3 regions of the Citrobacter pasteurii genome follow, and region 3 is predicted to be linked to each of the others. Evidence: predicted binding sites of a transcription regulator. Region 3 holds the regulator's gene; each other region holds the start of a gene.
The links. The regulator PurR, encoded in region 3, represses purine synthesis genes. The targets are predictions, from matches to a motif close to CANGCAAACGTTTGCNTG.

Region 1 (9,819 bases), 1.2 Mb from region 3:
TTGAGAAAATCGGTCGCATTCAGCGCCTGACGCAAAGTATGGGTTCCCACGATGCATACGCTTGACGGGGGAAAGCCCTGCAGACGTTCGGCGAACAGGGACAGGCAGCTTAATCCGCGCTCCATTGCCTCTTCGCTCAGCTTGTTATCTTCGCCGAGGCCATCCGCCAGATGAACGCGTTGTTTCAGTCGTCCGATAATCTGCATTGCGCCATCAACCACGCGGGCAATGACCATATGGAAACTGTTTGAACCAAGGTCGACCGCAGCAAATTCCTGCGGTCGTGGAGTCTTGTCGTGTATTGGCATAGCGTTAGTCAGGTTGCTCGAGTGATTTGATGTAGTCGTAAATCGCCAATTGTGACTGAACTTTGCGGCGGTTTCCGCGCGGTACGTAGCGATTACTGAGTTCTTTATCGATGAAGCGAGCCTTCACCGTGTCGCTGAACAGGATATCGATAATATCCAGCACGCGCTGTTTGAGGCGAGGGTCAAGCAGCGGGGTGGCGACTTCGATGCGATAGTCGATATTGCGGGTCATCCAGTCTGCGGAGGAGAGGTATACCTGCTTATCGCCACCGTTTTCGAAAATATAAACCCGGTCGTGTTCAAGGTAGCGGTCGACAATGCTTATCACGCGAATGTTGTCGCTGATACCTTCCAGATTTGGGATCAGAGAACACATACCGCGAATCAACAAATTAACCGGTACGCCTGAGCTTGAGGCCGCATAGAGACGATCAACCAGGCCCTTATCGACCAGGTTGTTCAGTTTTAGCGTGATACCGGAAGGCTGCCCTTGCTGCGCATTGGCGATCTCTTTGTCGATCATCGCGTACAGCAGACGGCGTGAGTTCTGCGGAGAAACCAGCAGATAATCGAACGTCACCGGACGATACGGGTTTTCGATGAAGTTAAACACCCGACGAACCTCGTTGGTGATACGCGAATCAGCGGTCAGCAAAGAGTAGTCGGTGTACAGGCGCGCTGTTTTTTCGTTGAAGTTGCCCGTCCCGATATGCGCATAGCGCACGACTTCATCACCTTCTTTACGCGAGATAAGGAACAGTTTGGCGTGAATTTTCAGGCCCGGCGCGGAGAAGATGACGTGAACGCCCGCTTCAGTCAAACGCTTGGCCCAGTGAATGTTGGCTTCTTCATCAAAGCGCGCCTGCAATTCCACCACTACGGTGACTTTTTTACCGTTATGCGCGGCATGGATCATTGCGTCGATGATGCGCGAGTCTTTTGCCACACGGTAGATGTTGATCTTTATCGCCAGCACGCTCGGGTCGAAAGAAGCCTGACGCAACAGTTCAAGAACGTGCTCAAAGGTGTGATACGGGTAATACAGCAGTACATCGCGCTCGCGGATTGCATCAAAGCCGTTACGGAACTTCTCTTTATCGAACCAGATATGGCGCAGACGCGGCAGGGGTTTGTTCACCAGGTTAGCTTTGCCAACGTTGGGAAAGTTAATAAAGTCTTTGAAGTTATGATAACGCCCGCCGGGCACAATCGAATCGTAGCGAGAAATTGTCAGTTTTTCACGCAGTACCTCAACCAGCGCATTGGGCATGTCGCGCTGATAGACGAAGCGTACAGGCTCTGCGGTCAGACGCTGTTTCAGGCTGGATGACATCAGCTCCATCAGGCTCGATTCCATCTCGTGCACCAAATCGTATTCGGCGTCACGGGTCATTTTCATCGAATAGGCGTTCAGCGCATCGTAATCAAAGAACCCTTTGAAAATGTCGTCAAGGCAGTAACGTAAGATGTTGTCCAGCAGGATCATCGGTTTGCGACGCCGCGGGGTTTCCGGCGGCAGGTTCACAAAACGGGGAACCTTATCAGAAGGGATTTCCAGCAGCGCGTAGCGGATTGTATCGCCGCGGATAATTTCCACCGCCAGATAGGTGTAGTCGTCTTTCAGGAACTGAACTAAATCCGTCTCGCGGTTAATCAGGATCGGCGTAATGTGCTGGCGAAGATATTGCTTGAAGTAATGGCGTAACCAGCTCTGTTGATTGGCCGATAGCTGACGTTCGTTGATGAGGAAAATCTGGTTGCGCGCCATCTCCAGCAGCAACTCGTTGTACAGGCCGTCAAATTCCTGATCGGCTTTTAATACGCGAGCCTGGATTTTGCCTAAAAGGTGGCGGGAGTGAGAGTTTGAACCCTGTTCTTCGCTAATAATGATTCGGCGCTTCAGTTCGGCAAAGCGAACCTTGTAAAATTCGTCGAGGTTGTTGGAATAGATGCCTAAGAAACGCATCCGTTCGATCAACGGGTTTGATTTATCAGCAGCTTCCTGGAGTACGCGTTCGTTGAACGCTAACCAACTGAGTTCTTTCTCGATGTATAGCTTTTCCTGACCCATTACCACTTTTACTCCGTTTCATTCACGGGACACTACCGATTTATTATGGCGAGCATTGCTCTCAGATGTCCAACTGTGCCAGAAAAATATGACAATAAACCGTCTGATAGCAAAGAGAAAGGGGGAGCGTAGATGAATACCGGAGATGTTAACCGGAAAAGGTATTTATGCCTGTAGACCGGAGGGTGAGATCCGGTTTACAGGTCGGATTTTATTATTCGTCGGCGGCGTAGCCTTGTGGCGGCAGACGAACGCCGTCCAGCCATGCTGCGTTATCACGCATCTTCAGGCGACCATCGGTAAACCAGCTTACCACCAGCGGGTAAATGGTATGTTCCTGGGCCTGAACCCGTGCCGTGACATCATCTTCGCTGTCGCCTTCAAATACCGGAACCTTAGCCTGGAGAATAACCGGCCCACCGTCCAGTTCATCGGTGACGAAGTGGACGGAGGTTCCATGTTCTTCATCGCCATTTTCCAGCACCTGGCGGTGCGTATGCAGGCCTGGATACTTCGGCAATAAAGACGGGTGGATATTCAGCAATCGCTCAGAATAGTGCGCGACAAACGCCGGGCTGAGGATGCGCATATAACCGGCCAGCACCACGACATCAGGTGAATAAGCGTCAATTTCCTGAATCAGCTGGCGGTCGAAGGCTTCGCGACTGGCAAACTGGGCGGCTTCCAGCGAGTGCGCCGGAATATTCGCTTCGCGTGCACGCTCAAGGCCGAACGCATCGGCCTTGTTACTGAATACTGCACGTAGGGTGCCATTGATTTTTTTCTGTTCGCAGGCGTCGATCATCGCCTGCAAATTGCTTCCGTTGCCGGAAATGAGCACCACAATGTTTTTCATTCAATGACCACACGCTGTTCGGAATCAGAAGCTTTGATGATACCGATTTTCCATGCGTTTTCACCTTTCTTATTGAGCAAAGCCAGGGCTTTGTCCACTTCCGGAGCTGGCAGGGCAATAACCATGCCTACGCCGCAGTTAAAGGTGCGATACATTTCATGCTGGCTGACGTTACCCGCCGTTTGTAGCCAGTTGAAGACGGCTGGCCACTGCCATGAAGATTCGTCGATCACGGCCTGCGTGTTGTCCGGCAGAACGCGTGGAATATTTTCCCAGAAGCCGCCGCCGGTCAGATGGGCAATGGCATGCACATCAACCTTCTCGATCAGTTCCAGAATGGATTTTACGTAAATGCGGGTCGGAGCCAGCAAGTGATCGGCCAGCGATTTGCCTGCAAGCTCGGTGGTTTCCGGGTCACAACCGCTGACTTCAACAATTTTACGCACCAGAGAGTAGCCGTTGGAGTGCGGACCGCTGGAGCCGAGCGCAATCAGTACGTCGCCGTCAGCCACTTTAGAACCGTCGATAATCTCTGATTTTTCGACGACGCCGACGCAGAAACCTGCCACGTCGTAATCTTCGCCATGGTACATCCCCGGCATTTCAGCTGTTTCCCCACCGACCAGCGCACAGCCAGACTGCAGGCAGCCTTCGGCAATCCCGTTAATGACGCTGGCTGCGGTGTCCACATCCAGTTTGCCGGTTGCATAGTAGTCGAGGAAGAACAGCGGCTCAGCGCCCTGAACCACGAGGTCGTTGACGCACATTGCGACGAGGTCAATGCCGATAGTGTCGTGGCGTTTCAGATCCATCGCCAGACGCAGTTTTGTGCCAACGCCATCAGTGCCGGAAACCAGTACCGGTTCACGATATTTTTGCGGCAATGCGCACAGCGCACCGAAGCCACCCAGACCACCCATAACTTCCGGACGACGCGTTTTCTTTACTACGCCTTTGATTCGATCAACCAGAGCATTACCTGCATCAATATCAACACCGGCATCTTTGTAGCTAAGAGAGGTTTTATCGGTCACTGCCTGCTTCCCCACATGTTTACTTGCAGTAAAAGTTAAATTCGGCGCAATTCTAACAGGGAAAGCAAACGTTTGCGAGCCTGCTCTGCATCAAGTTTTATCTGCTGATTTTTTCAGCATTTTACAATCATTTATCTATTTGTTTGAACTGCGCCACGAAAATGAAACCGGGTACAGTCTTGTGCTTGAAACCTGCCAGCCGAATGCACAGTATCGTACTGAAACCGGTTTCTGTTTTCTGTTACGAACCTCACTGAGAGTGTTTTGCGCAGACTCATCACGATAGGGGAAGGGGATGTCAGGATTTAAAGCAGATTTCATGTGGGGTGGAGCTGTCGCCGCTCATCAACTGGAAGGTGGCTGGCGGGAGGGCGGTAAAGGTATTAGCGTTGCCGATGTCATGACGGCGGGGGCACACGGCGTAGCGCGTGAAATTACTGACGGTGTGATTGCCGGTAAAAACTATCCTAACCACGATGCCATCGATTTTTATCATCGCTATAAAGACGACATCAAGCTGTTTGCTGAAATGGGGTTTAAATGTTTTCGCACTTCCATTGCCTGGACGCGGATTTTCCCTTTAGGCGACGACGCGCAACCTAATGAAGCTGGCCTGCAGTTCTATGATGATCTGTTCGACGAATGCCTGAAATATGGCATTGAGCCGGTGATTACGTTGTCGCACTTCGAGATGCCCTACCATCTGGTGACGGAATATGGCGGCTGGCGCAACCGTAAGCTGATCGACTTTTTTGTCCGTTTTGCCCGGGTGGTTTTCACTCGTTATCAGCACAAAGTGAAGTACTGGATGACGTTTAATGAGATTAACAATCAGGCAAATTATCACGAAGACTTCGCGCCCTTTACTAACTCTGGTCTGAAATACCTGCCCGGTGAAGATCGCGAACCGGTCATGTACCAGGCGGCGCACTATGAGCTGGTAGCCAGCGCGCTGGCAGTAAAGGCCGCACGCGAGATTAACCCGACGCTGCAAATTGGCTGCATGATTGCGATGTGCCCAATTTATCCGCTGACCTGTGCGCCGAACGACATGATGATGGCGATGAACGCCATGCATCGCCGCTACTGGTTCACTGACGTACACGTGCGCGGCAAATACCCGCAGCATCTTCTCAATTACTTTGCCCGTCGTGGCTTTGAACTGGATATCACCGAGGAAGACCGTCAGGCGCTGACCGAGGGCTGCGTTGATTACATCGGCTTTAGCTATTATATGTCTTTCGCGACCCAGGCAACGGCGGACAACCCACAGCTGGATTACGACGAGTCGAAAAGTCTGGTTTCTAACCCGTACGTGCAGAAATCGGACTGGGGCTGGCAGATTGATCCCGTCGGTCTGCGCTATTCGCTGAACTGGTTCTGGGACCATTATCAGTTGCCGCTGTTTATTGTAGAAAACGGCTTTGGTGCGATTGACGTGCAGCAGGCCGACGGCTCGGTGGATGATTCCTATCGTATTGACTATATGGCCGCGCATATCCGCGAAATGAAAAAAGCGGTGGTGGAAGATGGCGTGGATCTGATGGGCTATACCCCGTGGGGCTGTATTGATTTAGTCTCGGCCGGGACGGGGGAGATGAAAAAACGCTACGGCTTTATCTATGTTGATAAAAATAATGACGGGAGTGGGACATTAGCACGCTCGCCGAAGAAATCTTTTTCCTGGTATCGAAACGTCATCCAAACTAATGCTGAAAACCTATAAAATTCATAGCATTGATAACAAGCCCCGCACTTATAGCGGGGCTTGTTTTATACTCATCATCCGGACGCAAACGATTTTGGTTGATCCATATCAAGCGTATCCAGTGTTGCGCCAGAGACGAAAAGCGGTATAATCCGGCGATTTTTTTGTGGTTGCCACTCGTCTGAGGAAAGGAGAAGAGTATGAAGATCGTGGAAGTCAAACACCCACTCGTCAAACACAAGCTGGGACTGATGCGTGAAAACGACATCAGCACTAAACGCTTTCGTGAACTCGCCTCGGAAGTTGGCAGTCTGCTGACTTATGAAGCAACCGCTGGTCTGGAAACCGAAAAGGTGACCATCGAAGGCTGGAACGGTCCGGTTGAAGTTGACCAAATCAAAGGCAAAAAAATCACCGTTGTGCCAATCCTGCGTGCGGGCCTGGGCATGATGGAAGGCGTACTGGAAAACGTTCCGAGCGCGCGTATCAGTGTGGTGGGTATGTACCGCAATGAAGAGACGCTGGAGCCGGTTCCGTACTTCCAGAAGCTGGTCTCTAACATTGATGAGCGTATGGCGCTGATCGTTGACCCGATGCTGGCAACCGGCGGTTCCGTTATCGCTACCATCGACCTGCTGAAAAAAGCAGGCTGCAGCAGCATTAAAGTACTGGTACTGGTTGCCGCGCCGGAAGGTATCGCGGCGCTGGAAAAAGCGCACCCGGATGTCGAGCTGTACACCGCCTCCATCGATCAGGGACTGAACGAGCACGGATACATTATTCCTGGGCTCGGCGATGCCGGCGATAAGATTTTTGGTACCAAGTAAATGAATAAATAAAAAAAAGCCGACTTTAAGAGTCGGCTTTTTTTTGAATAAAACAACCCAATCGCTAATAACAAACAACACTCAGAGGAAAACACTATGACGCGCCGTGCTATCGGGGTGAGTGAAAGACCGCCGCTTTTACAGACAATCCCGCTTAGTTTGCAGCACCTGTTCGCCATGTTTGGCGCAACGGTACTGGTGCCAGTCCTGTTTCATATCAACCCAGCTACCGTTCTGCTGTTTAACGGCATTGGTACGTTACTGTATCTCTTTATTTGTAAAGGTAAAATTCCGGCTTACCTCGGTTCAAGCTTTGCGTTTATCTCCCCGGTTCTGCTGCTGCTGCCGCTAGGATATGAAGTGGCGCTGGGCGGTTTCATTATGTGTGGCATCCTGTTCTGCCTGGTTTCGTTCATCGTTAAGAAGGCCGGTACTGGTTGGCTGGATGTCATGTTCCCGCCTGCGGCGATGGGCGCAATCGTTGCCGTCATCGGTCTGGAGCTGGCGGGTGTCGCTGCGGGTATGGCGGGATTACTGCCTGCTGAAGGACAAGCGCCAGACTCAACAACCATCATCATCTCAATGGTGACGCTGGCGGTGACGGTATTTGGTTCCGTACTGTTCCGTGGCTTTATGGCGATTATCCCGATTTTGATTGGGGTGCTGGCTGGGTACGCGCTCTCCTTCGTGATGGGCGTTGTGGACACCACGCCGATAGCGCAGGCTCACTGGTTTGCTCTGCCAACGTTTTACACGCCGCGCTTTGAATGGGTCGCTATTCTGACCATTCTGCCTGCGGCGCTGGTGGTTATTGCTGAACACGTCGGGCACCTGGTGGTAACGGCGAATATCGTGAAAAAAGATTTGATTCGCGATCCTGGCCTGCATCGATCTATGTTTGCTAACGGTCTGTCGACGGTGATCTCCGGCTTCTTCGGTTCTACGCCGAACACCACGTACGGCGAGAACATCGGCGTTATGGCGATTACCCGCGTTTACAGTACCTGGGTTATTGGCGGCGCGGCGATTTTCGCCATTCTGCTCTCCTGCGTCGGTAAACTGGCGGCGGCGATCCAAATCATTCCACTGCCGGTCATGGGCGGTGTATCTCTGCTGTTGTACGGCGTGATTGGCGCTTCCGGTATTCGCGTGTTGATCGAGTCAAAAGTTGACTATAACAAAGCACAGAACCTGATCCTGACCTCGGTCATTTTGATCATCGGCGTCAGCGGCGCGAAAGTTCACATCGGTGCTGCTGAGCTGAAAGGCATGGCGCTGGCGACCATTGTGGGTGTCTGTCTGAGCCTGATTTTCAAAGTGATCAGCCTGCTGCGCCCGGAAGAAGTTGTCCTCGATGCTGAAGATGCTGACAGCCCGCAACACTAAGTCTCTGACCGGGTAGCAATGCTGCCCGGTTCTATCGCGACGCATTTCTGTGTTAAACTCAACGCGATTTTATGAAATCCTGGGTTGAGGTATCTCTGAACACACCGGCACAGCTCTCTTTGCCACTTTATCTTCCTGATGACGAAACTTTCGCAAGTTTCTGGCCGGGGGATAACTCCTCTTTACTGGCTGCACTGCAAAACGTGCTGCGTCAGGAACATAGCGGGTATATTTATCTCTGGTCGCGTGAAGGTGCTGGCCGTAGTCATTTGCTGCATGCAGCCTGTGCGGAACTGTCCGCGCGCGGCGATGCGGTAGGCTATGTGCCGCTCGACAAACGCACCTGGTTCGTCCCCGAGGTGCTCGACGGGATGGAGCATTTATCGCTGGTATGCATCGATAACATCGAATGTGTGGCCGGTGATTCGCTGTGGGAAATGGCGATCTTTGATCTCTACAACCGTATCCTGGAGTCGGGGAAAACACGCCTGCTGATCACCGGCGATCGTCCACCAAGACAGCTGAATCTGGGATTGCCAGATCTCGCTTCGCGTCTGGACTGGGGACAAATCTACAAGCTACAGCCGCTTTCTGATGAAGATAAACTGCAGGCGTTGCAATTACGCGCAAGGCTACGTGGGTTTGAACTGCCGGAAGATGTGGGCCGCTTCCTGCTTAAGCGTCTGGATCGGGAAATGCGTACGCTGTTTATGACGCTGGATCAGCTTGATCACGCATCGATCACCGCCCAGCGTAAGCTGACCATTCCGTTCGTAAAAGAGATACTGAAGCTGTAAGTGCCGCAGCCGAAAAACTGCGGCAGTCTTAAGATTAACCAATAATTTCCAGCACTTGCTCAGGTGGGCGACCAATCCGTGCCTGACCTTTCGCTACCACAATCGGGCGCTCCATCAGTTTTGGGTTTTCTACCATTGCCTGAATCAGCGCATCTTCGCTCAGATTTTTGTCCGCCAGGTTAAGCGACTTATAGAGATCTTCTTTCTGGCGCATTAGCTCACGCGCGCTGGACATACCCAGCATCTGCAGAAGTTCACGCAGGGTTGCTGCATCAGCCGGCGTTTCCAGATACAACACCACTTCCGGGTCCACGCCGTTGGACTTCAGTAATTCCAGCGTTTCACGGCTCTTGGAGCAGCGTGGGTTATGGTAGATTTTAATCGCGTCTGACATGACTTCTCCTTGCATAACAATACTGCCGGATGGCGGCCTAAAGGCCTTATCCGGCCTACAATCGCGTCTGATATAGGCCGGATAAGACGCTACAGCGTCGCCATCCGGCAAGGGTTCGATAATTACATCTTGGTGTACGGTTTAAAGCGCTCTTGCAGTTGGCGCAGTTGGTCGATACGGGCATCGTATCTGGCCTGCTGCTGGCTGCCTAGTTTCACCTGAGCACTGGCGTTGCTGAGCATCGAGATCGCCTGATCAAGACGTCCGGCGAGGGCATACCCTTCCGCGCGCGCCGCCAGTTCCTGATCGCGGTTATTCAGATTGGCTTCCGTTTGGGCTAACAGATCCCAGCCGTTGGTGTCATCTTTATGATTAAACGTATAGCGATTCAGGATGGTTGCCGCCTCTTTGGCTTGTCCGCCCTGTAAATAGGCATTC
Region 2 (9,819 bases), 560 kb from region 3:
AATCCTTACCCTTGCTCATCTGACCGAGCATGCGGCGCGCAATACGGTGATCGAGGAACAAACCGGTATCAAGATAGTCTGTCAGGTTGACCCACAGGCGCGCGTTGTACTCGCTTACCTCAATGAATTCACCCTTCTCATTCATCTTCTGATACTGATTTTTCCCTTTCTGCCGTTCACGGGTTTTCAGCACCAGTTTATTTGGCGCAATTTCCAGTACCGACAGCGTTGCGGCGATAATGTCGAACAGGCGTTGACGTGCTTTTTGCGCATCAACCGTCTTCGGCGGAGCATATTCCTGAACCACGACCCACTCACCATAGCGGTCCACTGCAACGTTGTATTCCGGCAGGTCAGCGTCATACAGGCGATAGCATTCAATGCCTTCCTGCCGCGCCCATTTTTCCAGCTTCTTGATGTTCTTGCGCAGGCGGTTAGCATAATCTTCCGCCACCGTGGCAGGTTTGCTGTCTGCGGTGGTCTCTGCAACGTGATAGTTCTTCTGTACGCAATCCAGCGGGCCGTTTTTCGCTTTGAACTGCTTGTCGGCACGTAATTGCAGGCTGCTGAGCAGATCCGGCGAGGCGCTGAACAGCGATAAATTCCAGCCGCCAAACTGGTTTTTCATCGTCCGACCCAGCAGGCTGTGCAGGGCTATCAGCGCCGGTTCGCTATCCAGACGTTCGCCGTATGGCGGGTTGCTGATAACCGTACCATACGGTCCTTTCGGCAGCGGATTGCTCAGTTTGGCGACATCTTTAACCTCAAACGTCATCAGATCGGCAATACCGGCGCGGCGGGCGTTACTGCGCGCTTTTTCAATCACCCGAGCATCGCTGTCGGAGCCGTAGAAATGCGAGGAGTAATCAGCCAGCCCTTTACGCGCACGAACCTGCGCTTCGGCTTTGACTTCTTGCCAGACGACTTCATCGTGCTGCGCCCAACCACTGAAGCCCCAGTACCCGCGGTGCAGGCCCGGCGCGCGATCGGTTGCCCACATTGCTGCTTCAATCAGCAACGTACCGGAACCACACATCGGATCGAGCAGCGGCGTACCCGGCTGCCAGCCAGAACGCATAACGATAGCCGCAGCCAGCGTCTCTTTGATCGGCGCCTGACCAGCGCGATCGCGATAACCACGCTGATGCAAACCGTCACCGCTAAGATCGAGTGCAATACTGGCGGTATCTTTATTCAGCCAAACGTTAATGCGCAGATCGGGTGATTCACGATCTACGTTCGGACGCGGCAGGTTTTTACGGGTAAAGGCATCGACAATCGCATCCTTTACTTTCAGTGCACCATACTGGCTATTACGAATCGTCTCGTTCAGCCCGCTAAAATGCACGGCAAAGGTGGCACCAGGATTAAATATCTCTGTCCAGTCGATTGCCTGAACGCCGAGGTACAGATCAAGATCGCTGTAGACCTTGCACTCTCCCATCGGCAGGATAATGCGCGAGGCCAGGCGGCTCCACATCAGGCTCTGGTAAACAAGCCGCGTGTCGCCCTTAAAATGGACCCCACCCTGAACGACCTGGCACTCCAGCGCGCCGAGGTTTTCCAGTTCAGTTTTTAACAGCTCTTCCAGCCCACGGGCCGTACTGGCAAACAGAGAATTCATAATGTCACTTTTACTCCGAGAAAATTGCTGCGCATTATAGCTAATATGGGCTGTATGTCATAAAGTTGAAGGCTTATTTTCGTTCAAGGGGCTGTACAGTGGTAACGTTGACCCGACTTTTTATTCATCCGGTTAAATCTATGCGTGGAATTGGACTCACGCACGCCCTGGCAGACGTCAGCGGTCTCGCCTTTGACCGTATATTTATGATTACCGAACCTGACGGAACGTTTATTACCGCCCGACAGTTCCCGCAAATGGTCCGCTTTACCCCTTCCCCTTTTCACGATGGACTGCATCTTACGGCGCCAGACGGTAGCAGCGCGCTGGTGCGATTCGCCGACTTCGCCACCCAGGATGCGCCGACAGAAGTGTGGGGAAACCATTTTACCGCGCGTATCGCGCCAGCCGCTATCAACCAATGGCTGAGCGGCTTTTTCTCCCGTGACGTGCAGTTGCGCTGGGTTGGCCCACAATTGACGCGCCGGGTGAAGCGCCACGATGATGTTCCTTTATCCTTCGCCGACGGTTATCCCTACCTGCTGACCAACGAAGCGTCGCTGCGCGATCTGCAGCAACGCTGCCCGGCAAGCGTCAAAATGGAACAGTTTCGCCCTAATCTGGTGATTTCAGGTGCTGGCGCCTGGGAAGAAGATACCTGGAAAGTGATTCGCATTGGCGACGTCATTTTTGATGTGGCAAAACCCTGTAGCCGCTGCATATTCACCACCGTCAGCCCAGAGAAAGGCCAGAAACATCCGTCTGGCGAGCCGCTCGCCACGCTGCAAACTTTCCGCACGGCGGCGGATAACGGCGATGTTGATTTCGGCCAGAATCTCATCGCCCGTAACAGCGGCGTGATTCGCGTTGGCGATGAAGTCGAAATTTTAGCAACCGGCCCCGCCAGAGCATACGGCGCAGCGGAATCTGATGATACCGTCGCCGAGAAGCAGCCCGATGCCACGGTACTGATTGACTGGCAGGGGCAGACCTTTCGTGGCAATAATCAGCAGGTATTGCTTGAACAGCTGGAAAACCAGGGAATTCGGGTTCCCTATTCATGCCGGGCAGGAATTTGCGGATGCTGTCGAATTCGACTGGTAGAAGGCGAAGTTAGCCCGCTGAAAAAATCAGCGATTGGTGATGACGGAACGATTCTGTGCTGCAGTTGTGTACCCAAAACGGCAATCAGACTGGAAAGTTAGACCGCCTGCTCAAGGCTGAAACTGTCGACAATTGCCTGCGGTTTCAGTCTGTCATTCATGATTTTAATCGCATCGCCAAGTTGCATGGTGCGACCGGCAATGACCACTCCCGGCTGCGCAAGCAAACACAGTGCGGCATTTTCACCCGGCTCTACCACTAACAGATTTACCTGTTCTTCAGTATCGCTCAAATAAACACAGGCAGCGTCGCCGACCACTGGCGACCAGTTCTCGCCGTGCGCGACAAAGTGCCAGCTTTTTGGCATTTGCGGTTTAAGATACCGAATAGCCACCAGCGCATTTAGCACCAGTTCCGCTTTTTGTTCTTTAGCTAAATCCAGGTAACGGCATTTTTCTTCGAAGGAGAAATAAAGCGCAGCGTCATCGACACAAAAACCAGACGGAGAAAAAGCATCAGGAGTGAGCATTTTACGCGCAAAACGCGAGCGGAATAACATGCCATTGGCTAAATCGAGCATCATTCGATCGTGCTCTTCATCATAATACCAGCGCCAGTTATCGTCGGGTTTAATTCGCATCAGTTTCTCTCCTTTCCTTAATCATCGCCATTACGACAGTATCCTTTTGCCGCTTCGTTTATTGCCCTAATAATAAAAGCTCAGAATGTTTAAATAAGCAACAGTAAAGGAATATAAAACAACCAGGGCTAGAAATAAAGCCCTGGTTGTCGGATTAAGGCATAGATCAGATATTGCTGACGATTTCTTTAATCAACGGCGGACCTTTAAAAATAAATCCCGAATAAATCTGTACGAGGGTTGCGCCGGCCGCCATTTTTTCCCGCGCGGCAATCACCGAGTCGATACCACCAACTCCGATAATCGGCAGTTGACCTTTTAATTCCTGAGACAACTGGCGAATAATTTCTGTACTTTTTAATTGCAATGGTCGCCCGCTAAGACCACCCATTTGATCGCAATTTTTCATTCCCTGAACGAGAGAACGATCGAGCGTGGTGTTAGTCGCAATTACGCCATCAATATTATGCCGAACTAAACTGTCAGCAACCTGGATCAGTTCTTCCACAGAAAGATCCGGCGCGATCTTTACCGCCACCGGCACATATTTATGGTGGATCGCTTGCAGATCGTTTTGCTTATTTTTAATTGCAGCCAGGAGGTCGTCCAGCGCCTCGCCGTATTGCAGCGTACGTAATCCCGGCGTATTCGGTGAAGAGATATTAATCGCGATATAACCGGCATAAGCATAGACTTTTTCCATACAAATCAGATAGTCATCTTTGCCATTCTCTACCGGGGTATCTTTATTCTTGCCAATATTAATTCCCAGAATACCGTCAAAATGCGATTTTTTAACGTTCTCGACCAGGTTATCAACCCCGTGGTTATTAAACCCCATACGGTTGATCAAACCTTCTGCATCAACCAGACGGAACAGACGCGGTTTATCGTTACCCGGTTGAGGACGCGGCGTTACGGTACCAATCTCAATGGAACCGAATCCCATCGCGCCGAGCGCATCAATACACTCCCCGTCTTTATCCAGTCCGGCAGCAAGCCCGAGCGGATTTTTAAACGTCAGCCCCATACAGGTAACCGGTTTTGCAGGTACCTTCTGGCGCACAAGCGCTTCAAGCGGCGTGCCGGTAATGCGACGTAATTGCTGGAATGTCAATTCATGAGCGCGCTCTGGATCGAGCTGAAAAAGGGCTTTACGAACGAAGGGGTAGTACATGAACTCTCCTGGATTCCCGGTGTGCAAACCGGGGGCGTATTATGTGCGATCGGGAGCAAAAAGGGAATTGACCTGCGGCAATAAAAAGCAAACGTTTTCTTTCGGCTCCTCGTTTTATGCAATTTTCAACTTTTCTATCCCGCATAAATTATTTCGATAAACAGAGCCTCTCTGCCAGACTGCATAAATTGTTATTAATGTTAAATAAAAGCAAACAATTAGTTATAAGCGGAGATTGAAATTATGCGCGTCATCACTCTGGCGGGAAGCCCACGCTTTCCCTCTCGCTCCAGCGCGTTACTGGAATATGCCCGAGAAAAGCTCAACGGTCAGGATGTCGAAGTCTTTCACTGGAACTTGCACAATTTTGCCCCAGAAGACCTGATCTATGCCCGTTTTGATAGTCCGGCGCTGAAGACATTTATTGAACAATTACAGGATGCTGACGGGCTGATTGTCGCCACGCCGGTCTACAAGGCAGCTTACTCTGGCGCACTGAAAACGCTGCTCGATCTGCTCCCCGAGCGAGCGCTGGAAGGAAAAGTGGTGTTGCCGCTGGCGACCGGCGGCAGCGTGGCGCATTTACTGGCCGTCGATTACGCGCTGAAACCGGTACTGAGTGCGTTAAAAGCCCAGGAGATCCTGCACGGCGTATTTGCCGATGATTCGCAGGTCATCGATTATCAGCATAAACCGCAGTTTACGCCCAACCTGCAGCAGCGCCTGGATAGTGCGCTCGAGACTTTCTGGCTGGCATTGCATCGTCGCGATATCCAACTCCCTCAACTGAATACCCTGCGGGGTACTGCCCATGCTTAATCTGCTCAAGCGCCACAGGTCGTGGCTGGCACTAACCGGGCTGCTTTCTTTGTCGACGCTGGTTCACGCCGCAGATGCAGCGCCAGACACTCTGCGCATTGGCTATCAGAAAGGGAGCGTCAGCATGGTGCTGGCAAAAAGCCATCAACTGCTGGAAAAACGCTACCCGCAGACAAAAATCTCATGGATTGAGTTTCCCGCCGGGCCGCAAATGCTGGAGGCGCTAAATATCGGCAGTATCGATCTCGGCAGTACGGGTGACATTCCACCAATTTTCGCCCAGGCTGCCGGAGCCGATCTGGTTTACGTGGGTGTTGAGCCACCCAAACCGAAAGCCGAAGTGATTCTGGTGCCGAAAAATAGCCCGATCCAGAACGTCGCGCAGCTTAAAGGACATAAAGTCGCTTTCCAGAAAGGGTCCAGCGCCCACAATTTACTGCTCCGTGCACTGCAACAGGCCGGGCTGAAATTTACCGATATTCAACCGACTTATCTGACGCCAGCCGATGCGCGAGCGGCCTTCCAGCAAGGAAACGTTGATGCGTGGGCTATCTGGGATCCCTACTATTCCGCCGCGTTATTGCAAGGTGATGTACGCGTGCTGAAAGACGGCTCAGACCTTAAGCAGACCGGTTCGTTTTATCTCGCAGCACGTCCTTATGCCGAGAAAAATGGCGCTTTTGTTCTTGGCGTACTGAATACCTTTAGCCAGGCCGATGCGTTAACCCTCAGCCAGCGCCAGCAAAGCATTGCCCTGCTGGCTAAAACCATGGGCCTGCCTGAGCCAGTGATTGCCTCCTATCTGGATCACCGCCCGCCAACCACCATTACGCCCGTCAGCGACTCTGTTGCCGCACTGCAACAACAAACCGCGGATCTGTTTTATGACAACCGTTTGGTGCCGAAAAAAATCGATATTCGCCAGCGTATCTGGCAACCCACTCAGCAGGCAGGAGAAAAATGATGAGTCTGAACATGTTCTGGTTTTTACCCACCCACGGTGACGGTCATTATCTTGGAACGGAAGAAGGTTCGCGCCCGGTCGATCACGGATATCTGCAACAAATTGCGCAAACGGCCGATCGTCTGGGATTTACCGGTGTGTTGATCCCAACCGGGCGCTCCTGCGAAGATGCCTGGCTGGTCGCCGCCTCGATGATCCCGGTCACCCAGCGATTAAAATTTCTGGTCGCGCTGCGTCCAGGTGTAACCTCGCCGACGGTTGCCGCGCGCCAGGCAGCAACGCTCGACAGACTTTCTAACGGTCGGGCGTTATTTAACCTGGTGACCGGCAGCGATCCGCAGGAATTGGCTGGTGACGGCGTGTTCCTCGATCACACCGAGCGCTATGAAGCCTCTGGCGAATTTACTCAGGTCTGGCGACGCTTACTGCAAGGTGAAACCGTGGATTTCAACGGCAAACATATTCATGTTCGCGGGGCAAAACTGTTCTTCCCGCCGATCCAGCAGCCGCATCCTCCACTCTATTTCGGCGGCTCGTCTGACGTCGCACAAGATCTGGCTGCCGGGCAGGTTGATCTCTATCTGACCTGGGGTGAACCGCCTGAACAGGTGAAGCAGAAGATTGAACAAGTACGAGCCAAAGCGGCGGCGCTCGGTCGCAAGATCCGCTTTGGTATTCGTCTGCATGTGATCGTACGGGAGACAACGCAAGAGGCGTGGCAGGCCGCAGATCGTCTGATAGCCCATCTGGATGACGACACCATCGCCAAAGCCCAGGCCGCCTTCTCAAAAACGGATTCGGTCGGTCAGCAGCGAATGGCTGCACTGCACAACGGTAAACGCGACAAACTGGAAATTAGCCCGAACCTGTGGGCAGGGGTAGGATTGGTGCGCGGTGGCGCAGGGACCGCACTGGTCGGAGATGGTCCTACGGTCGCAGCGCGTATTAACGAGTATGCCGCGCTGGGAATAGACAGCTTTGTGCTGTCCGGGTATCCGCATCTGGAAGAGGCGTACAAGGTTGGTGAACTGCTGTTCCCGCATCTGGATGTCGCGATACCCGAAATTCCGCAACCACAGCGCCTGCAACAGCAAGGCGAAGCGGTTGCGAACGAATTCATCCCGCGCAAAGTCGCTCAAAGCTAAGGAGCGGCTAATGGCAACGCCGAAAAACAGATGGTTATTGCGCCTCGCACCCTGGTTTTTACCGGTAGGTCTGGTGGCGCTCTGGCAGCTCGCATCATCAGTGGGCTGGCTCTCCACCCGCATCCTGCCCTCTCCGGAAGGCGTGGTCGAAGCTTTCTGGACGCTTTCCGCCAGCGGCGAACTTTGGCAGCATCTGGCGATCAGCGCCTGGCGGGCGCTGATCGGATTCTCCATCGGCGGATCGATTGGCCTGACGTTGGGACTGATAAGCGGCCTTTCGCGTTGGGGAGAACGCCTGCTGGATACGTCGGTGCAGATGCTGCGTAACGTCCCGCATCTGGCGCTGATCCCACTGGTCATTTTGTGGTTCGGTATTGATGAGTCCGCCAAGATCTTTCTCGTCGCGCTGGGCACGCTGTTCCCGATTTACATCAACACCTGGCATGGCATCCGTAATATTGACCGCGGGCTGGTTGAGATGGCGCGCAGCTATGGATTGTCAGGCTTTTCACTGTTTATTCATGTGATCCTCCCCGGTGCCCTGCCCTCGATTATGGTCGGCGTACGTTTTGCTCTCGGGCTGATGTGGCTGACGCTCATTGTGGCGGAAACCATTTCAGCCAATGCCGGTATTGGCTACCTGGCGATGAACGCTCGCGAGTTTCTACAAACCGATGTGGTCGTGGTGGCCATTATTCTCTACGCCCTGCTGGGTAAACTTGCCGATGTCAGTGCCCAACTGCTGGAGCGAATCTGGCTACGCTGGAACCCGGCTTACCATGTGAAGGAGGCTACTGTATGAACACCGCTCGCCTGAACCAGGGCACTCCGCTTGTGCTGAGCGCAGTGACGAAACAATACGCCGCCAATACGGTGCTCAATCAGTTAGATTTGCATATACAGGCCGGGCAATTCGTTGCCGTGGTTGGCCGCAGCGGTGGTGGTAAAAGCACGTTGCTGCGTCTGCTGGCAGGGTTGGAGTCGCCCACCTCAGGCGCATTACTTGCCGGAACCACCCCACTGGCGGAAATTCAGGATGATACGCGTATGATGTTTCAGGATGCGCGTCTGCTGCCCTGGAAGACGGTTATCGATAACGTCGGTCTGGGTCTGAAAGGTCACTGGCGCAATGCGGCCCGAGATGCGCTGGCCGCAGTTGGGCTGGAGAATCGAGCTCAGGAGTGGCCCGCAGCGCTTTCCGGCGGACAAAAACAGCGCGTGGCCCTTGCCCGGGCATTAATTCATCGCCCTGGTCTGCTGCTGCTGGATGAACCCCTCGGCGCACTGGATGCCTTAACCCGCCTTGAAATGCAGGAGCTGATCGTCTCTTTATGGCAAGAGCACGGCTTTACCGTACTTCTGGTCACCCATGATGTCAGCGAAGCGGTGGCAATGGCCGATCGCGTCTTGCTGATTGAGGATGGAAAAATCGGGCTGGATTTAACGGTGGATATTGCACGACCGCGTCGGATTGGTTCGGTGCGTCTGGCAGAACTGGAAGCCGAGGTGTTGAACCGGGTGATGCAACGCGGCGAAAATGAAGTTCAGCTACGAAGGCATGGTTAAAAATGCCGGATGGCGCTACCGCTTATCCGGCCTACACGTGAATGGTAGGCCGGACCCATCCGGCGACATTATCAGGCTAATGCTTTAGTTATCTTCTCGAACAGATCGCCTGACAGATTCTCCAGACCTTTCAACTGTTCCAGAGCCGCACGCATCTTCGCCTGACGTTTGGCATCATAACGTTTTAGACGAATCAGCGGCTCAATCAAACGAGATGCCACCTGTGGATTTCGGCTGTTCAGTTCGGTCAACATGTCGACCAGGAACTGATAGCCGCTACCATCTTCCGCATGGAATGCCGCCGGGTTGCTGCCCGCAAAGGCACCGATCAGCGAACGGATGCGGTTCGGGTTACTCATACTGAAGGAGCGATGCTTCAACAGGCCGCGTACCGTCTCCAACACGTTATCTGCCGGGCTGGTAGATTGCAGGATAAACCATTTATCCATCACCAGACCGTCGTGATGCCATTTGTCGTCGTATTCCTGCATCAGCGCGTCACGACACGGCAACTGTGCTGCGACCGCCGCAGACAGCGCTGCCAGCGCATCAGTCATGTTATTCGCTTCACGGTACTGCCTGCTTACCAGCGTGTCAGCCAGATGGGCTTCGCCAAATGCCAGGAAGCGCAGGCAGGCGTTGCGCAGCGTACGTTTGCCGATATCAGCATGCTCAACGCGATACTCATCGAGATGATTGGCGTTATAAATCGCCAGGAATTCATCTGCCAGTTCAGCAGCCAGCGTGCGGGTTAACGCTTCACGAACCTCGGCGATCGCA
Region 3 (9,819 bases):
AATTACGCCCTGAATTGCTGTTTTTTTTTGCGGTCGGTTACGAAACGCAGTTTTAAACGAAAAAAGCTATTAACTTTCCCTCTTTCTATAGATTAGAATCGTCAAGTTTTGAAAATCACACGCAGGCACGATAGACCTGCCTTACCAGAGGACTGCTCAGTGGCGCGGATAAACCGAATCTCGATCACGCTCTGTGCTTTACTTTTTACCACACTGCCTTTTACGCCTATGGCTCATGCTTCCAAGCAGGCCAGGGCGACACCTACCGCTTCCCACACCGTCAAGACGGTAGATAAAAAGAAAAGCGCAACAGCCAGCCAAAAAGCAACAAAAACCAACAAGAAAACGGCGACAAAAAACACCAGTAAAACCAGTACGAAAACAGCTTCCTCCTCAAAAAAACGCACAGCGACTCCGGCAAAATCGACGAAAACAGCAAACCGTCGCAGTAAAACAGCGGCAATGCACCCTCCCGCCGTCATCTGGACTGAAAAATGTACCCCGCGCAAAGGTCATAAGCCACGTTGTGTAAAAGTGAAGACGACTGCGCCAACAGCCGTTGCTGATGTACATAAAGTGAAAGTACAGAAAGCGACCAAAACCGCCATGTCTACCCTGATGAACCAAATCGGCAAACCTTACCGTTGGGGGGGCACCTCACCCAGAACCGGTTTTGATTGCAGCGGGCTGGTTTATTACGCATACAAAGATCTGGTGAAATTCCGCATTCCGCGTACCGCTAATGAAATGTATCACCTGCGCGACGCTGCGCCGATTGAACGTGGTGAACTGAAAAACGGTGATCTGGTCTTCTTCCGCACGCAAGGTCGCGGTACCGCCGACCACGTTGGCGTCTATGTCGGCAATGGTAAATTTATCCAGTCTCCACGCAGCGGTCAGGAAATTCAAATAACCTCTCTGAGCGAAGATTACTGGCAACGCCACTACGTGGGCGCTCGCCGTGTGATGACGCCGAAAACAATTCGCTAAAAACTTACCCTACAGAATATGCTGTAGGGTAAGTTCTTCTTTTGCATAACCTTTCAATTTGCTACCCTATCCTTACTCACAATGAGGCTATTGTGTGTACTCAATATAAATAATAAGGAGAGAAGCAATGTCGTTCGAATTACCTGCATTACCGTATGCCAAAGATGCTCTGGCACCGCACATTTCTGCCGAAACGCTGGAATACCACTATGGCAAACACCATCAAACCTATGTGACTAATCTGAATAACCTGATTAAAGGCACCGCGTTTGAAGGTAAATCACTGGAAGAGATCGTACGTAGCTCTGAAGGTGGTGTATTCAATAACGCTGCACAGGTATGGAACCACACGTTCTACTGGAACTGCCTGGCACCAAACGCAGGTGGCGAGCCGACCGGTAAACTGGCCGAAGCGATTACCGCCTCCTTTGGCAGCTTTGCAGACTTCAAAGCTCAATTCACCGATGCCGCTATCAAGAATTTCGGTTCTGGCTGGACCTGGCTGGTAAAAGGAACGGATGGCAAACTGGCTATCGTGTCCACCTCCAACGCAGGTACACCGCTGACGACTGACGCGACGCCGCTGATGACCGTTGACGTGTGGGAACATGCTTACTACATCGATTATCGTAATGCCCGTCCTGGCTACCTGGAACACTTCTGGGCACTGGTGAACTGGGAATTTGTTGCGAAAAACTTCGCAGCATAAAATGACAGCGCAGAAGGGATTCCCTTCTGCGTTTTTGTTTTTAATTCGTTGCGTTGCAGACTTCTTCCGCTTGTTTCCTTGCCGAGACAAAGACCAGCAGTAGCGCAAGCCCTGCCACCATCGCCCCCATTACCGGTACGAAACTGTAGCCCAACCCTCCGGAAATTACCGCCCCACCAGCCGCCGCTCCCAGGGCATTCCCCAGATTAAACGCGCCAATATTAACTGACGATGACAATCCAGGTGCCTCGCTGGCAACGCGCATCACACGCATCTGCAGCGGCGGAACCACCGCAAACGTTGCTGCGCCCCACACCACCATACTCACGGCCGCACCCAGCTCATTACGAGCAAGGAAAGGTATCGCCAGCATAATCATCATCAGCAACAGTAAAAAGCCTTTCAGTGTACCGTTAACCGAACGGTCAGCCAGTTTACCGCCCAGATAGTTACCGATAGAGAACCCAACGCCAATCAGCACCAGCATACCGGTGACAAACGCCGGCGTAGCATGAGTAATGCTATGCAGCACGGGTGAGATGTAGGTATAAAGCGTAAACATCGCACCGGCCCCCAGAACGGTCGTCAGTAAAGCTGACACCACTTGTGGACGCATTAACACCGCCAGTTCTTTGCGCACATCAGGGCGCTCACCAGCCCCGCCTTGCGGTAACGAGAAGAACAGGCTGACCATCGCGATAACACCCAGTCCCGCCGTCGCCATAAAGGACATTCGCCAGCCGATGGTTTCCCCAAGCCAGGTTGCCGCGGGAACACCGCCAATATTCGCGATAGTTAACCCCATAAACATCGTCGCAACGGCGCTGGCCTGTTTATGTTTGGGGACAACGCTTGCCGCCACAACCGAACCGAGGCCAAAAAATGCCCCGTGGTTAAGACTGGTCAAAATGCGCGACAGCATCAGCGTCGTGTAATCCGGAGATATCGCCGAAAGCACATTACCCAACGTAAAAATGGCCATCAGGAAGATAAGCGCATTGCGACGCGCACGATGGGACAGAAGTAATGTCATCAGCGGTGCGCCAACCATCACGCCTACCGCATACGCGCTGATTAACATCCCTGCTGCCGGAATTGAAACATCCACGCCTTTGGCAATGACGGGTAACAATCCCATGGGAGAAAATTCGGTGGTGCCAATGCCAAACGCTCCGATCGCCAGCGCCAGTAAAGGATAATTTATTTTCATCTATCGACTCCGTAACGTCGAGCCTTGGCACGACACATCATAAGAGTCAAAAGCATGACATTGATCGCAAAATTAATAAAGTTAACAAAACTGCAAAAGACTTTTGCTTATTTGCAAAAAATAGGACGAAAAAGGTAAGCAGAAAGGATGAGGGAGAGCGAACTCCCTCGGGGGAAATCAGTGCAGTGCTGCAGTCAGGCCACCCGCGACAATCAGGCCCAGAACAATTATGGTCGTCACTAACGAAAATTTCAGATCGGTGCTCATCAAGTTTTCTCCTTTTTATTCCCACACAAAAAGTGATATTGCGCATTTTTACACACTTGAAAGCAAAAATCTCTCACGATTTATATTGATAACTGCTTTTAACTCTTCCCCTTTTCGTTAAGATCAGACAAAATTCCACGCTTACTTGATTAGCGTACCGGCCATTGACCCCTTCCTGACGTTCCGTGTCGTTTTCCCGGCGTGCCGCAACCCTGACGTTGCGTTGAGGGTGTGTGAAGGCAAACGTTTACCTGGAGTATTCTCAGGAGCTTAGGATATGGTCTGGAGTGAGATGTAATGGCAACTATTAAAGATGTAGCGAAGCGAGCAAACGTTTCCACTACAACCGTATCACACGTAATTAACAAAACGCGCTTTGTCGCGGAAGAAACGCGCAACGCTGTCTGGGCAGCGATTAAAGAACTGCACTATTCTCCGAGCGCAGTAGCGCGTAGCCTGAAGGTGAATCACACCAAATCGATCGGTTTGTTGGCAACCAGCAGCGAAGCGGCCTATTTCGCTGAAATTATTGAGGCAGTTGAAAAAAATTGTTTCCAGAAAGGCTACACGCTGATTCTGGGCAACGCCTGGAACAGTCTCGAAAAACAGCAGGCTTATCTGTCGATGATGGCGCAAAAGCGCGTTGATGGCCTGTTGGTAATGTGTTCAGAGTATCCGGAATCACTGCTTTCCATGCTCGAAGAGTATCGCCATATCCCGATGGTGGTCATGGACTGGGGCGAGGCCAAAGCCGACTTTACCGATACCGTCATTGATAACGCCTTCGAAGGCGGTTACATGGCGGGCCGGTATCTGATTGAACGCGGTCATCGTGAGATCGGCGTGATCCCGGGACCTATGGAGCGTAATACCGGCGCAGGCCGCCTGGCTGGCTTCATGAAAGCGATGGAAGAAGCGCTGATTAAAGTCCCCGAAAACTGGATTGTGCAGGGTGATTTCGAACCTGAATCCGGCTACCGCGCTATGCAGCAAATCATCTCCCAGTCGCATCGCCCAACCGCCGTATTCTGTGGTGGCGATATTATGGCGATGGGTGCGCTGTGTGCTGCAGACGAGATGGGGCTGCGCGTACCGCAGGATATCTCAGTTATCGGTTACGATAACGTGCGCAACGCCCGTTACTTCACCCCTGCGCTGACAACCATCCATCAGCCAAAAGATTCACTGGGTGAAACGGCCTTCAACATGCTGTTAGACCGAATCGTGAATAAACGTGAAGAGTCGCAGTCTATCGAGGTGCACCCACGCCTGATAGAGCGTCGTTCCGTTGCCGACGGTCCATTCCGCGATTATCGTCGTTAAGACTGTTGTGTGGGAGCCTCATCCGGCTCCCGCAGCCACTCTTTATTCAGCGTCTCACTATCCCCCAGGTAGTCCAGTAACCAGCTCAGTGCAGGCGACGTATCATTCTGCTGCCAGGTCAGGCAACAAGCGGCATCCGGGAACGGATTTTCCAGCTGTAACGCCACCCATTTACCGCCATCGATCCACGGTTTTGCAAAATGCGTCGGCACCATCCCGACACAGAGTCCGGCTGACAAGCAGGTAGCCGAGGATTCCCAGTCAGGCACAACGACGCGTTTTTGGTTGTCCAGCAGCCATGTAATACGTTTCGGCAGTGTGCGGGACGTATCTTCGCGTACCAGCGATGGCCAGTTGCGCAACGTATCGTCACTGAGCGGTCCTGGCATTGCCGCCAACGGATGATGACTGGCCACCACGCAACTCCAGCTCAGCATTCCCATATCCCGGAACGTATAGCGCCCCCCTACCGGAATGGCCTGCGTTGCTCCGATAGCTAACTCCACGCGACCATACGAAAGCGCGTCCCAGACGCCATTAAACACCTCCTGAAAGACCAGAAGTTCTACATCATCGAAATGGCGGTAGAAATCCACAATCATCTGTCGGGTCCGTTCTGGACGCACAATATTATCTACCGCAATCGCCAGTTGTCCTCGCCAGCCATTGGCGATTTGTTGACATTGCTGACGGGTGATCTGCATTTTTTTGATAACAGACCGGCCTTCTTTTAAAAACCACGCGCCAGCAGGCGTTAATTCCACGTCCCGATGACGACGTTCAAAAAGAGGCACAGCCAGCCATTCTTCCAGTTGACGCACAGTGTAGCTTACCGCCGAAGGTACGCGGTGCAACTCCTGAGCTGCGGAACTAAAGCTACCGTTGCGCGCCACCGCATCAACCACCTCAAGTGAATATTCCGACCACATATTCTGCCTGCAAAAAATTTGAAATCAGTAAACAAATATTAGCGTTTCACAGCAAGAATTTCACTCACTACACTCAGCGGCATTGTTCTACTGCTTAAAAAAGAGAAATGATGATGCAACCTGGGAAAGGGTTTTTAGTCTGGCTGGCGGGTCTTAGCGTGCTCGGCTTTCTGGCAACAGATATGTATCTGCCCGCCTTCGCCGCAATTCAGTCCGATTTACAGACACCCGCCTCTGCCGTGAGTGCCAGCCTTAGTTTGTTCTTAGCGGGATTTGCCGTCGCACAACTTTTGTGGGGGCCACTCTCCGACCACTATGGTCGCAAACCGATTTTGCTGCTGGGTTTATCTATCTTTGCTCTGGGTAGTCTGGGCATGCTGTGGGTTGAAAACGCCACAGGCCTGCTGGTACTACGCTTTGTCCAGGCCGTTGGGGTTTGTGCGGCATCGGTTATCTGGCAGGCGCTGGTCACCGATTATTATCCGTCACAAAAAGTAAACCGTATCTTTGCCACCATTATGCCGCTGGTTGGATTGTCTCCTGCACTTGCACCGTTATTAGGCAGTTGGATCCTGGTACATTTTTCCTGGCAGGCCATTTTTGCCACCCTTTTTGCGATTACCCTGATCCTGATGCTGCCGGCTCTGCGCTTAAAACCAACGACTAAAGCGCGCGACGACAGCCAGGATAAACTGACATTCGCCACCCTGCTGCGCTCGAAAATCTATCGTGGGAACGTATTGATTTATGCCGCCTGTTCCGCGAGCTTCTTCGCATGGCTGACGGGCTCCCCGTTCATCCTCAGCGAAATGGGCTACAGCCCGGCAGTGATTGGTCTGAGCTATGTTCCGCAAACTATTGCATTTTTGATCGGGGGTTACGGCTGCCGCGCGGCACTGCAAAAATGGCAGGGTCGCCAGCTGCTGCCATGGTTACTTATCCTGTATGCCATTAGCGTCGTAGCGACCTGGGCGACCGGCTTTATTCACCATGTTGCTCTGGCTGAAATCCTGATCCCATTCTGCGTGATGGCGATTGCCAACGGGGCAATCTACCCTATCGTTGTCGCTCAGGCATTACGGCCGTTCCCGCAGGCGACAGGACGCGCAGCCGCATTGCAGAATACGCTGCAACTGGGGTTATGCTTCCTGGCAAGCCTTGTAGTTTCCTGGCTGATCGCCACCCCGCTGCTCACCACCACCAGCGTGATGCTGACTACGGTGCTACTGGCGGCCGTAGGGTACAAAATGCAGTCACAGGCTGAGAACACATCCTTGCCGGATGAGAGCGCGCAAATTGCACACGGCGAGTCACATTAATCATTGCTGTGGGCACTTAGTTAGTCCGCTAACAATTATCGGTTGAATAGCCAAAAATTCAGGCCTATACTAATTTTTGGTTGTTAATAAAACGATAAGATTTATAGAGTAACGGGAACAAGCAGGTTCCCGTTTTTCCATGGATGGCCTTTTCGGCAAGGGTTTCTCCCTTCCTCTGTTCTACGTCGGATTATAGATTCGCGGATTAAATCCGTGAGATTTCTCACAAAGCCCAAAAAAGCGTCTACGCTGTTTTAAGGTTCTGATCACCGACCAGTGATGGAGAAGCTATGAGTTCATCATGTATAGAAGACGTCAGCGTACCGGATGATGACTGGTACCGAATCACCAATGAGTTATTGAGCCGTGCAGGCATTACCATTAATGGCCCGGCACCGGCAGATATTCGCGTTAAAAACCCCGACTTTTTCAGACGCGTGTTACAGGAAGGATCGTTGGGTTTAGGTGAAAGTTATATGGACGGCTGGTGGGAATGCGATCGGCTGGATATGTTTTTTAACAAAGTCCTGCGTGCAGGTCTTGAAAGCCAACTCCCCCGCCACTTCAGAGATACGCTACGTATCGCAACGGCCCGTCTGTTTAATTTACAAACCAAAAAACGTGCCTGGGTCGTTGGCAAGGAACACTACGATCTTGGCAACGATCTCTTTACCCGCATGCTTGATCCCTACATGCAATATTCCTGCGCCTACTGGAAAGATGCCGATACCCTGGAATCTGCCCAGCAGGCGAAGTTAAAAATGATTGCCGAGAAATTGCAATTGAAACCAGGTATGCGCGTACTCGATATTGGCTGCGGCTGGGGAGGCTTGTCCCAGTTCATGGCGTCACAATACGGGGTGAGCGTGACTGGCGTGACTATCTCGGCAGAACAGCAAAAAATGGCGCAGACGCGCTGTGAAGGGCTGGATGTCACGATTTTGCTGCAGGACTACCGTGACCTCAATGACCGGTTTGACCGTATCGTTTCCGTCGGTATGTTTGAGCATGTGGGACCGAAAAATTACAACACCTATTTTGACGTTGTTGACCGTAATTTAAAGCAAGACGGTCTTTTTTTGCTACATACCATCGGCTCTAAAAAAACCGACAATAATGTTGATCCGTGGATCAATAAATACATCTTCCCGAACGGCTGTTTACCGTCAGTTCGTCAGATTGCCAACGCCAGCGAGCCACATTTCGTGATGGAAGACTGGCATAACTTTGGTGCGGATTACGATACCACCCTGATGGCCTGGCATGAGCGTTTCATGACCACCTGGCCAGAAATTGCCGACAACTATAGTGAACGCTTTAAACGGATGTTCAGTTATTACCTGAATGCCTGTGCTGGCGCATTTCGCGCGCGCGACATCCAGCTGTGGCAGGTTGTGTTCTCTCGTGGCGTTGAACACGGGCTCCGTGTTCCCCGTTAGACAGCATCGCCCCCGAACTACCGGGGGCTTTTTATTCCGATTTAAATGCCCGCTTCGCCAGTAACATTACTCATAGCGCTTTCACGTGCGGCCAATACACGTTCAACCGTATCAACAACGGCCTGTGTTTGCGGGTCGATTTCGATATTGACTCGCGCCCCCAGTTTTTTCTTGCCAAGCGTCGTACGTTCCAGGGTTTCCGGGATCAAATGCACGCAAAAGCGTGTCGGTGTGACTTCGCCTACCGTCAGGCTAATACCGTCAATACCGATAAAGCCTTTGTACAGGATATATTTCATCAGCGACGGATCCTGAACTTTAAACCATAACTGACGATTATTTTCAGAGGTCAGGATTTTGGATACTTCAGCGGTAGTCATAATATGGCCTGACATCAGATGTCCGCCGATCTCATCGCTGAATTTTGCCGCACGTTCAACGTTGACCAGCTCCCCGACTTTCAGGTCACCCAAATTGGTGATTCGCAGCGTCTCTTTCATCAGATCGAAGCTTATCTGGTTACCGTTAATTTCGGTCACCGTCAGACAACAGCCGTTGTGTGCCACCGATGCGCCGGTCTCCAGCCCATCCAACATGTATTCAGGTAACTCCACTACATGCGTGCGAAAATTTGGTTTTTCATCAATCGACACCAGTTTCGCGGTGCCCTGCACAATACCCGTAAACATACCTGTAACTCCTGAACTCAATTAAGACATCTCTGCTGTGCACAATAGCAGGTGGAAAATCAGGTTGCCAGCAATGCGCCACTCCCGCCTATTTTTTCACTGGAGAAATACAGATTCCTCGCTACAATAGACTGAAATTTCCCCTGCATTTTCTCCTTGCTGCCATATAAGGCGGCTTTTTTAGTCTCTCAAATAACAACAATATAGTGGTGTACACGTGCAAAAGTATGTAAGTGAAGCGCGTCAGTTATTAGCTCTGGCAATTCCGGTGATTCTTGCGCAAATCGCTCAAACCGCAATGGGATTCGTCGATACCGTGATGGCCGGCGGATATAGCGCGACGGACATGGCAGCCGTTGCGATTGGTACGTCCATCTGGCTACCCGCAATTCTGTTTGGTCACGGGCTGTTGCTGGCGCTGACGCCAGTAATTGCGCAACTTAACGGTTCCGGGCGCCGCGATCGCATTGCTCACCAAATACGTCAGGGTTTCTGGCTGGCGGGGATCGTATCCGTTCTGATTATGATTGTGCTTTGGAATGCGGGATACATTATCCGCTCTATGCATAACATTGATCCTGCACTGGCCGACAAAGCCGTTGGCTATCTGCGCGCGCTGCTATGGGGTGCGCCCGGATATTTGTTCTTCCAGGTTGCCCGTAACCAGTGCGAAGGCCTGGCCAAGACCAAACCGGCAATGGTAATGGGTTTTCTCGGCCTGCTGGTGAACATTCCGGTTAACTATGTTTTCATCTATGGCCATTTGGGCATGCCAGAACTGGGCGGTGTAGGCTGCGGTGTGGCAACGGCAGCGGTGTATTGGGTGATGTTTGCCGCCATGCTTTCTTACGTAAAACGCGCCCGATCAATGCGTGATATCCGTAATGAGCGTGGCTTCCAGAAACCTGACATCGCGGTGATGAAACGCCTGGTACAGCTGGGTT

Region 1: a site for PurR is predicted at 6,059-6,076, ahead of upp (uracil phosphoribosyltransferase). Genes of this name have one in related genera too.
Region 2: a site for PurR is predicted at 4,630-4,647, ahead of pyrD (quinone-dependent dihydroorotate dehydrogenase). Genes of this name have one in related genera too.

Annotation. Positions count from the first base shown of each region.
Region 1 covers NZ_CP077262.1:1,689,546-1,699,364, forward strand. Annotated here, with positions in the region: gene ppx (exopolyphosphatase) at 1-308, opposite strand, end outside; gene ppk1 (polyphosphate kinase 1) at 313-2,379, opposite strand; gene purN (phosphoribosylglycinamide formyltransferase) at 2,594-3,235, opposite strand; gene purM (phosphoribosylformylglycinamidine cyclo-ligase) at 3,232-4,269, opposite strand; gene I6L54_RS08180 (6-phospho-beta-glucosidase) at 4,565-5,995, shown strand; gene upp (uracil phosphoribosyltransferase) at 6,178-6,804, shown strand; gene uraA (uracil permease) at 6,901-8,190, shown strand; gene I6L54_RS08195 (DnaA inactivator Hda) at 8,286-8,987, shown strand; gene arsC (arsenate reductase (glutaredoxin)) at 9,022-9,381, opposite strand; gene bepA (beta-barrel assembly-enhancing protease) at 9,504-9,819, opposite strand, start outside.
Region 2 covers NZ_CP077262.1:3,486,502-3,496,320, forward strand. Annotated here, with positions in the region: gene rlmKL (bifunctional 23S rRNA (guanine(2069)-N(7))-methyltransferase RlmK/23S rRNA (guanine(2445)-N(2))-methyltransferase RlmL) at 1-1,624, opposite strand, end outside; gene I6L54_RS17075 (YcbX family protein) at 1,723-2,829, shown strand; gene zapC (cell division protein ZapC) at 2,826-3,368, opposite strand; gene pyrD (quinone-dependent dihydroorotate dehydrogenase) at 3,535-4,545, opposite strand; gene ssuE (NADPH-dependent FMN reductase) at 4,789-5,364, shown strand; gene I6L54_RS17095 (sulfonate ABC transporter substrate-binding protein) at 5,357-6,328, shown strand; gene ssuD (FMNH2-dependent alkanesulfonate monooxygenase) at 6,328-7,473, shown strand; gene ssuC (aliphatic sulfonate ABC transporter permease SsuC) at 7,484-8,275, shown strand; gene ssuB (aliphatic sulfonates ABC transporter ATP-binding protein) at 8,272-9,039, shown strand; gene pepN (aminopeptidase N) at 9,111-9,819, opposite strand, start outside.
Region 3 covers NZ_CP077262.1:2,924,795-2,934,613, forward strand. Annotated here, with positions in the region: gene I6L54_RS14285 (C40 family peptidase) at 160-990, shown strand; gene sodB (superoxide dismutase [Fe]) at 1,118-1,699, shown strand; gene I6L54_RS14295 (MFS transporter) at 1,740-2,909, opposite strand; gene cydH (cytochrome bd-I accessory subunit CydH) at 3,087-3,176, opposite strand; gene purR (HTH-type transcriptional repressor PurR) at 3,474-4,499, shown strand; gene punR (DNA-binding transcriptional activator PunR) at 4,496-5,428, opposite strand; gene punC (purine nucleoside transporter PunC) at 5,542-6,747, shown strand; gene cfa (cyclopropane fatty acyl phospholipid synthase) at 7,038-8,186, shown strand; gene I6L54_RS14325 (riboflavin synthase) at 8,228-8,875, opposite strand; gene mdtK (multidrug efflux MATE transporter MdtK) at 9,093-9,819, shown strand, end outside.